Regions from separate parts of the Mesorhizobium sp. WSM4830 genome, predicted to be linked through region 1. Evidence: predicted binding sites of a transcription regulator. Region 1 holds the regulator's gene; each other region holds the start of a gene.
What was found. Region 1 encodes LexA, which represses DNA repair genes until DNA is damaged. Its sites were predicted from a motif close to TGTTCNNNNTGTGTTCNG; they were not measured.
Positions count from the first base shown of each region.

Region 1 (3,287 bases):
GCGCGCGAAAATCGCCGATCACGCCACGTTCGATCAGCGCGCGCATGATCTGGTAGCCATGCTCATGCATGAATGAAATCTGGCTGCCGCGTTTTTCCCCGTCGCGCGTGCTTTCGAGCGTGAGCCCGTAAGTGCCGCACTTTGCCTCGACAAGCTCGATGAACAGATCGGCCAGCGCAATGCTCTTCTTGCGCACCGCCGTCATGTCGACATCGTTCCAGATGTCGAGCGCGCCCTTCAGCGTGCGCATCGACAGGATCGGCTGGGTGCCGCACAGAAACCGGCGGATGCCGGTGCCGGCCGCATAGCCTGGCTCGAAGGCGAAGGGCCGTGCATGGCCCCACCAGCCGGTGAGCGGCTGCTGGATGTCGGCAAGATGCCGCTCAGCCGCATAGATGAAGGCAGGCGCGCCCGGTCCGCCATTCAGATATTTGTAAGTGCAGCCAACGGCAAAATCGGCTTTTGCCTTGTCGAGCTCGACTGGCATCGCACCGGCGGTGTGGCAGAGATCCCAGACGATCATCGCCCCGGCTTCCTGGGCCCTGCGCGTCAGCGCCGGCATGTCGCGCAGTTCGCCCGACTTGTAGTTGACGTGGTTGACCAGCACCACGGCGGTGCGTGCGTCGATCAGCTCCTCGATGCTCGGCGCGTCGACCCCCGAGAGGCGCAGCAGCGTATCTTTTCGCGTCGAAACCACACCCTCAGCCATGTAGAGGTCCGTCGGAAAGCTATCGCCCTCGGCGACGATGACCTGCCGCTCCGGTCGCATAGCCATGGCGGCGTGCAGCAGCTTGTAGATGTTGACCGACGTCGTGTCGCAGACCACCGTCTGGCCGGCCGCGGCGCCAATCAGGCGCCCGAGCTGGTCGCCGAGTTCGAGCGGCATGTTGAACCAGCCGGCCACGTTCCAGGCGCGGATAAGATCATGCGACCATTCTTCGGTCGCGGCCTTGCGCAATTCATCGAAAGCGGCACGTGAAGCAGCTCCTAGCGAATTGCCGTCGAGATAGATCACTCCTTGCGGCAACACAAAGCGGTCGCGCATCGCGCGCAGCGGATCCGCGGCATCCATCGCCTTTACGGCCACGAGATCGGGAATTCCTGTCATGATTTGCCTGCTCCCCCAAGATCCAACGCAACGCCGGACACGCATCGACTGTTCTTCCATTACCTGGTTGCGCGCAGCAAGACTCCACCGGCGAGAAGCAGCCTGACCAGGCGATGGAAACCAGGACCTAACCCGAGGTTGGCGTTTTGAGTTCGTTTCGTTCACGGTGCATTGACCAAACCGCACACTCGATAGGGTTCACTTCCGTGCCATTTGCCGACCGACGGCCGATGCCAATGTGGCCTTCCGGGAAGCCAGAAGGGCGCAAACGAAAGCAGAATCAAGGCGATGAGGCTCGCGACGGTGAAAGTGCGGTACCCCGGTTAGGGGACGTCGTTTGTTTCCCGAGCCTTAACGCATTCATTAAACTTTAAACAGTTGCGGAACACAACTGGAACAGATAGTGTTTGTTCTGGGTTTGTTTTTCTGATTCTGTTGGGGGTCGCTATGCTGACACGCAAACAACACGAACTGCTTATGTTCATCCACGAAAGATTGAAGGAAAGCGGTATCCCGCCTTCCTTCGACGAGATGAAGGAAGCGCTCGACCTGGCTTCCAAATCGGGAATCCACCGGCTTATTACGGCACTGGAGGAGCGCGGCTTCATTCGCCGTTTGCCCAACCGGGCCCGTGCGCTGGAGGTGCTGCGCCTGCCTGACTCGATCGCCCCCGGCCTCAATGCGGCACGCAAGTTCTCGCCGAGTGTCATCCAGGGCAGTCTTGGGCAAGGCGGTCCGCGGCAAGGCAAGCCGACATCGTCGCGCGTCCCTGCGGCCGGAAATGACGACGATGTCGTCGCCGCCGTTTCGATCCCGGTGATGGGCCGCATCGCCGCCGGTGTGCCGATCGACGCCATCCAGCACCAGACGCATTCGATTTCGGTGCCGCCGGATATGATCATGGGCGGCGAGCATTATGCGCTCGAGGTCAAAGGCGATTCGATGATCGAGGCTGGCATTTTCGACGGCGACACGGTGATCATCCGCAATGCCGATACGGCGAGCCCCGGTGAGATCGTGGTGGCACTGGTCGACGAGGAGGAAGCGACGCTGAAGCGGTTCCGCCGCAAGGGCGCTTCGATCGCCCTGGAAGCCGCCAATCCGGCCTACGAGACGCGCATCTTCGGACCAGACAGGGTCAAGGTGCAAGGCAAGCTCGTCGGACTGATCCGCCGCTACTGAGCTCCGCCCTTGGCGCCGGCTTTGGGTTTGTCGGCCCTGCGGTATGGCGGCAGGCCCCGCGCCGCGCGTGAAAATTTCCGCTGCACGTGCCAGGGCCGGTATGATTTTTCGACTGCGAAACGGATTTCGGCGCGTGTTGCCGCTTGTGGATCGAAATAGACGGCGGCACTTCCCGCGCGCGCCAGTTGCCGTTTGGTGACGACGAGGACCAGCCGGTCGTAGTAGCAGGGGTTATGGGCGGTGGCGTCGTCGATGACGATCAAACTGGCAAAGGCGCAGGCTGGCCGCGCAGTATTGCGGTCCTTGGCTTGCGCGATGATCGCGCCGGATGGATGCCTGGCAAGGCAGAGGCCGTCCGTGCAAATGAACGGCATGCCCGGCGGTAGTTCGGCCGGATCGGCAATGTCGAATTGCGGGTCGTTCTTTCCAGGTGTTTCCGGCGCGACGATAGCCTCTGATGTGAGCGCGCGTTTCCAGTTGTCGATGGTGAACTCATTCGGGCGTGCCCGGTTGATCGCGAGTTCACCGCTCCCAATCGGCAGCGCGACCAGCCGTGCGTCCTCCGAGATCAATACATCGGGTACGCGCGTCTGCGTTGTCGTCAGCAAGCCGGCGAGCGCAAAAGGAAGTGCCGCGAGCCGCAACCAGGTCGTCGCCATGCTGGCAATGACGAGGGCGATCGTCACCAGAAGGACGGATCTCAGCGAAATCAGCCCGACCGCATCGATCGGCGAGCGCTCGGAGATCCACCCGGACAGGGCGATCATCGCCGTTAGCCCCTTGCCCATCACATAGAGGAACGGCCCATCCGCACCGAACGGCATCGCCAGCGCGCTGAGAACGGCGAAGGGCATGACGACCAGTGAGACGATGGGCATGATGGCCAGATTGGCGAACAGGCTGAGCGGCGCCACGCGCTGGAAGTGCCATATGGCGAAAAGCGCCGTGGCGCTCCCTGCAATGATCGAGGTCATCGCTAGGCCGCCCATGCCCAGCA
Region 1 is NZ_JBVVQI010000005.1:202,310-205,596, forward strand. It holds gene kynU (kynureninase) at 1-1,108, opposite strand, end outside; gene lexA (transcriptional repressor LexA) at 1,556-2,290, shown strand; gene AC0L2Y_RS09685 (ComEC/Rec2 family competence protein) at 2,284-3,287, opposite strand, start outside.

Region 2 (3,287 bases), on a different contig from region 1:
CTCATGAATACTGCCTTTTCGAGAGAACCGCCGGCTGCCGGCGGAAAATAGACATGGCCTTTTAGCGGTCGCACCCCAGCCTGTCCAGAAACACCAAATGGGCCAAAATCCCGGCTCTCATCAGCGCTTTGAAACGCGTCTGAATCGCCGTCAAACGCGAACCGCCGGCACGGAGCCGGCGGTTCGAAACGCATCGATTACACAAACTCAGAATCAAAACATCAAATCCAAACCTGTCTGATGCTCCGCGAGACGTCGCTTGCCCTACATCACCCCGGCATCGTCCTCGAAGCCGTCGTCGCTGCTTTCGGAGCCGCCGTTTTCAAGGAATTTCTCGGCGATCAGCCCGGCATTCTGCCGCAACGCCAGCTCGATCTCACGCGCCGTGTCGGGATTGTCGCGCAGGAACAGTTTTGCGTTTTCGCGGCCCTGGCCGAGACGCTGCGAATTATAGGAGAACCAGGCGCCCGACTTTTCGACCACGCCGGCCTTGACGCCGAGATCGACCAGCTCGCCGGTCTTCGAGACGCCCTCGCCATACATGATGTCGAACTCGACCACCTTGAAGGGCGGCGCCAGCTTGTTCTTGACGACCTTGACGCGGGTCTGGTTGCCGACGACCTCGTCGCGATCCTTGACCGAGCCGATGCGGCGGATGTCAAGGCGGACCGAGGCATAGAATTTCAGCGCATTGCCGCCGGTCGTGGTCTCGGGCGAACCGAACATGACGCCGATCTTCATGCGGATCTGGTTGATGAAGATGACCATAGTGTTGGAGCGCGAGATCGAGGCGGTGAGCTTGCGCAGTGCCTGGCTCATCAGGCGGGCCTGCAGGCCGGGCAGCGAATCGCCCATCTCGCCTTCGATTTCCGCCCGCGGCGTCAGCGCCGCCACCGAATCGACGACCAGCACGTCGATGGCGCCGGAGCGCACCAGCGTGTCGCAGATCTCCAGCGCCTGCTCGCCGGTATCGGGCTGCGAGATCAACAGGTTTTCGAGATCGACGCCGAGCTTGCGGGCATAGACCGGGTCGAGCGCGTGCTCGGCATCGACGAAGGCGCAGATGCCGCCCTTCTTCTGGGCTTCGGCCACCGTGTGCAGCGCCAGCGTCGTCTTGCCCGAGCTTTCCGGTCCGTAGATCTCGACGATGCGGCCGCGCGGCAGGCCGCCGACGCCAAGCGCGATGTCCAGCCCAAGCGAGCCGGTCGGCACCGTTTCGATCTCGACGACCTGCTCGTTCGCGCCGAGCCGCATGATCGAACCCTTGCCGAAGGCACGCTCGATTTGCGACAGCGCCGCATCCAGAGCCTTTGATTTGTCCACCGCTTTGTCCTCTACAAGCCGCAAAGAATTCTGAGCCATGATACATCACCCCGTGGTCGTCAATGGAGGCCGGACAATCCCGCAATCCCTAAAAAGAATGTACCTCATTTGTTCTCATTTGTCAATGAGCGCCAAGGGTTTGAAAAATAACAGATATTCATATTTGTTCTATTTTTGTTTCGCAATTTTGCTTCCGGATGTATCCCGCCTCGCATGCGGCGCCGTTGCCGTCACCAACCGAATCGGAGCCGCGATTGCAGGGTTCCGCCCGGCGACCTAGTCTCCTCCCGGGCAACAGCAAAGGGCATTTTGCCGGCATGATGAAATCCCCGACGATCCTGGCCGTGGGCGGCGCCTATATCGAGCGGCGCGGCCGGGTTGCCGGCGCCTTCGTGCCGGCCGCTTCCAACCCCGGCACGATGCGCGAGCATGTCGGCGGTGCCGTCTTCAATGCCTTGCGCTGGGCGGTGCGGCGCGGCGTCTCGGCCTCGTTGCTTTCGGTGCGCGGCGGCGATGCCCTTGGCGACACGGTTTTACGCGCCATCACCGAGGCCGGCATTGCCGACCTGTCGGCGGTGTTCCTCGACCGCACGACGCCAAGCCATACGATGCTGGTCGATAGCGACGGCGGGCTGATCGCCGGCCTTGCCGACATGGTGCTCTACGAACTGGCGCTTCCCAAGCAGATCCGCCGCGCCAAGGTGCGGGAAGCGATCGGTTCGGCGGACGCGGTGCTGTGCGATGCAAACCTGCCGTCTTCCGCGCTGGAGCGGCTGGCGGCACTCGCCGCCGGCAAGCCGGTGTTTGCGCTTGCGGTCTCGCCCAGCAAAGCGGCGCGGCTGACGCCGGTGCTCGACCGTCTGGCCGTGGCGTTCATGAACCGGCACGAGGCCGGCGTGCTCGCCGGCGTTGACATCAATGCTGACGATCAAGGCGTCATCGACGGCCTGAGACGCGCCGGCCTGAAAAGCGGCGTGGTCACCGACGGCGACGGTCCATTGCTCGGTTTCGACCAAACCGGCGCGTTCTCGATCTCGCCACCGCCGCTACAAAAACGGACCAATGCTGCCGGCGCCGGCGACGCATTGGCCGGCGCCACGATCGCTGCCCTGCTGCGCGGCCTGACGCTGCGCGCGGCACTGCGCGAAGGCATTGCCGCCGCGGCGCTCGCCGTCGAGCGCGCCGCCTTCACCAGCGCCAGCTTTGCCGAGGCGCTGGCGCTCGTGCCCGAGGCGCGGGACCTGGTGTGAAATGCGGCCCGGAATTGCCGAAGCATGACGCAGCCTATTTGCCGGCGCGCAGTCCTGCCTCGTAGGCGCGGCGCGCCCAGATCGCCATCTCGTCTGGATCGTCGAAAGCGCTGTCGGGAACGCTCCAATAGGGCATCGACACGAGCTTGCCGTGGCGCGAGCCGGTGTAGGTCCATTGCCGGCACCCGGCCGCTTCGAAATCCGGGGCGCTTTCCGCGTCGGCCTTCAGCATCAATTCGCCACGGATGACGATGGCGACGATGACGCCGTCGAGATAGATGCCCTTGCCGCCGAACAGCTTACGGATGCTGACCGGGCCGAGGCCTTCGAAAAGCTCTTCTATGCGCTCGTTGTCCATGCGGCGATCATGTCACCCGGATTTCCCCTTGTCATCGACGCAACCGGCACCATCCTGACAAGTTCAGAATCAATTTCGTCGGAGTTTTTTCATGCCGCTTCTGCTCAAGGGGTCCTGCCGGTGCAATGCCGTGCATTTCGAGGTGGAAAGCCACACGCCGGTGCCGTTCATGCTGTGCTACTGCTCGATCTGCCGCAAGCAGCAGGGCGGCGGCGGTTTTGCCATCAATCTCGGCGCCGATTACGAGACGCTGAAAATCCAGGGCAAGCGCCATCTCGGCGTCTACCGCGCCGAGATCGAGGACGACGAGCACCCGCAACGCGAGATCTCGACGGGCGAGCGGAATTTCTGCACGA
Region 2 is NZ_JBVVQI010000006.1:88,294-91,580, forward strand. It holds gene alaS (alanine--tRNA ligase) at 1-5, opposite strand, end outside; gene recA (recombinase RecA) at 265-1,362, opposite strand; gene AC0L2Y_RS10440 (PfkB family carbohydrate kinase) at 1,641-2,573, shown strand; gene AC0L2Y_RS10445 (TfoX/Sxy family protein) at 2,608-2,931, opposite strand; gene AC0L2Y_RS10450 (GFA family protein) at 3,023-3,287, shown strand, end outside.
Region 2: the regulator LexA is predicted to act here: its motif matches at 1,488-1,505, upstream of recA (recombinase RecA).

Region 3 (3,287 bases), on a different contig from region 1:
GCCGCCAGCTCGGCCGTGCCGAGGGCGACACCATTATCCAGCAAGGCGCAGACGGCACCGGATCTGCTGTGCGCTGGAGCTTTTCGCGCATCACCGAAAATTCGTTCCGCTGGCTGGGCGAACGCTCACAGGACGACGGCGCCACCTGGCGTCTCGAAGTCGAGTTCCTGGCGCGGCGCGCCGCGAGCCCGTGATCCGCACGGTTTCCACTGGCTCCGCTTTGCTCTACCAATCCCGATATCCGGCATTGCCGGCGGGGAGGGTCAGCATGCCGAGCTTCGACAGCCTGTTCAACGCCTTCGTCACCATACTTGTGACGATCGATCCGCCCGGCCTGGCGCCGCTCTTCCTCGCCGTGACCCGCGGCATGAACCGCGAGGAACGCAACCAGGTCTCCGTGCGCGCCTCGGTCATCGCCTTCCTGGTGGTGGCGTTGTTCGCAATCGCCGGCGCGTCGATCCTGTCAGTCTTCGGCATCACCCTGCCGGCCTTCCGCGTCGCCGGCGGCTTTCTGCTGTTCTTCATCGCCTTCGAAATGGTGTTCGAGCGCCGGCAGGACCGCAAGGAGAAGATCGGCGACGTCGCCATCACCAGGGACATGATCCACAACATCGCCGCCTTTCCGCTGGCGATCCCGCTTATTGCCGGTCCCGGCGCGATTTCGGCGACCGTCCTGCTCTCAAGCTCGTTTCAGGGTTTGGGCGCGCAGACAGCCCTTGTCGGCATCATCGCCATCTGCCTCGCCATCACCTACCTCGTGTTCGTGCTGTCAGAGCGCATCGACCGTATCCTCGGGCAAACCGGCCGTTCGATCCTGACGCGGCTGCTCGGCGTCATCCTGGCGGCGCTCGCCGTACAGTTCGTCGCCGACGGCATCAAGGCGCTGATGGCGACTTAGGAGCTGCCCTACGTCGCCGTCGTTTCAATGACTTCGAAGTCGTGGGTAATCTCGGCAGTCTTGGCCATCATTGCCGAGGCCGAGCAGTATTTCTCGATCGAAAGCCCGATTGCCCGCTTCACCTTGTCGTGTGACAGCGCCCGGCCCTTGACGACAAAATGCATGTGGATGCGGGTGAACACCTTGGGATCGGCTTCTGCACGGTCGGCATCGAGTTCGACCACACAATCTTCAACTGCCTCGCGCCCCTTTTCCAGGATATGGACCACGTCATAGGCCGAGCAGCCGCCGGTGCCGATCAGCACCAGTTCCATTGGGCTCGGCCCCGGTGTCTTGCCCTCCGGCCCAAACGCAGTGCCTAGCACCAGCTTGTGCCCACTGGCGGACTCGCCAATGAAAGTGCGCTCCTCGACCCATTTGACCCTTGCTTTCAACTGATACGTCCTTTCACCGCTCAAACGCACAACGTCCCGAAAATCCAAGACAGATTTTCGGGACGCCATTTCGTGGCCAAGATGCCGGCGCTTTTCGCCGCAAGGGCAGTCTGCCCCGAGAAATCAGAACGGAATTTCGTCGTCCAGCTCGCGCGACGAACCACCGCCGCCACCCTTGTTGGCGCCACCGCGATTGAAACTTTCGCCCGGGCCGGACTGGCCGAAATCGGAACCGCGGCTCGCACCACCACCAGCATAGTTGCCGACCTGGCCGCCGCCCTCGCCGCGCGCATCGAGCATCTGCAGCTCGCCGCGGAATTTCTGCAACACGATTTCGGTCGTATAGCGGTCATTGCCGGTCTGGTCTTGCCATTTGCGCGTCTGCAGCTGGCCCTCGACATAGACCTTCATGCCCTTCTTCAGATACTGCTCGGCCACCTTGGCGATCTGGTCGTTGAAGATCACGACATTGTGCCACTCGGTCTTTTCCTTGCGCTCTCCGGATGTCTTGTCGCGCCAGCTTTCCGACGTTGCGATGCGGATGTTGACGACCGGGTCACCCGAATTCAGGCGGCGGATTTCAGGGTCCGCCCCGAGGTTGCCCACCAGAATGACCTTGTTGACGCTACCCGCCATGACACTTCTCCGCGCTCATCCGAAACCAAATTTTTGTCGCTGCACCTTACAGGCTATGGATAATCCCTGCCTGCTGTGGCTGCCTTTTCCCACAAGGTTTTTGTTCTCTATTCGTTCTAAGTTAAAGGCCCTGCACTGTCAATAGATGTCAGTAACAAGTAGTGTCCTGGCGTCGAATTTCCACGAACCCTGAGATCGAGGCGAACTCAATGAAGATGGTCGAGCATGACGATCAGCCGCAAGAAGAATGGCGGGCGGGAGTAAAGACCCGCATGCATGTCTCGGCCTGCAACGGCGCAACTCAACTTTGCATATTTGAACAATGGGTCGAACCCACGGTTGGCGCCCCGACACATTGGCACCCGGTCGAGGAAGTGCTTACCGTCATCGCCGGCAGGGCCGAGATGTGGATCGATGATGAGCATCTCGTCTTGACTGCCGGACAGTCGCTTGTTGTTGCCGCGCTCAGGCAACATGGCTTCCGGAACGTCGGCTCCGAACTGCTTCATATCCATGCCGTGCTCGCGTCACCCGTTTTCGAGGCGACGTTTAGCGGATCTCCAGACATGGTGAGACGCTGGCTTCCGACGCCTTTGTAAAATCGCGCCCGTCGTAAAAACACCGCCTGTCTTAAAAAGCGGCTTGCCAAACCGATAAGTATAGACTTATGCTTTCGGAATGATCGAAGCAGAGATTTTTCGGGCACTGGCCGATCCAACGCGTCGCGCCGTCTATGAGCGGCTCGCCGACGGCGAGATGACGGTGTCGGAACTGCGCACTGGCATGCCGGTATCGCAGCCGGCGGTATCGCAGCATCTCGCCGTGCTGCGCGGCGCCGGCCTCGTCGTCGAGCGGCGGGCCGGCCGCAACGCCTATTACCGCGTCGATCCGAAGGGGCTTGCGCCGCTGCTCGGCTGGATCGAACGCTACCGTGCGTTCTGGCCAGAGCGCATCGAAAGGCTCAAGACGGTGTTGAAGGACATGGACCAATGACCAGCCGAGGCAAAGAACGCGCGGAAATGGCCGTAGACAAGATCGAGTTCGAGTGCGAACTGCCCGAGCCGCCGGAAAAAGTGTGGAGGGCGCTGACGGTGCCGGATCTGCTCGCGGCCTGGATGATGCCGAACGACATCAAGCCCGAAATCGGCAACCGCTTTGCCTTTAAAGCGCCGAATGCGCCGATCGAGTGCGAAATCCTCGACGCGGATCCCGGACGGCTGCTGCGCTACTCCTGGCGGGAGCGGCCGGCGCCCGGCGATACGCAGGTGCCGCCCGGCAGCCCCCTGGACAGCCCAATGAACGACAGCCCAGTGGACAGC
Region 3 is NZ_JBVVQI010000020.1:99,820-103,106, reverse strand. It holds gene AC0L2Y_RS23455 (hypothetical protein) at 1-194, shown strand, start outside; gene AC0L2Y_RS23450 (MarC family protein) at 269-898, shown strand; gene AC0L2Y_RS23445 (OsmC family protein) at 907-1,332, opposite strand; gene AC0L2Y_RS23440 (single-stranded DNA-binding protein) at 1,456-1,968, opposite strand; gene AC0L2Y_RS23435 (cupin domain-containing protein) at 2,178-2,567, shown strand; gene AC0L2Y_RS23430 (ArsR/SmtB family transcription factor) at 2,647-2,961, shown strand; gene AC0L2Y_RS23425 (SRPBCC family protein) at 2,958-3,287, shown strand, end outside.
Region 3: the regulator LexA is predicted to act here: its motif matches at 2,070-2,087, upstream of AC0L2Y_RS23440 (single-stranded DNA-binding protein).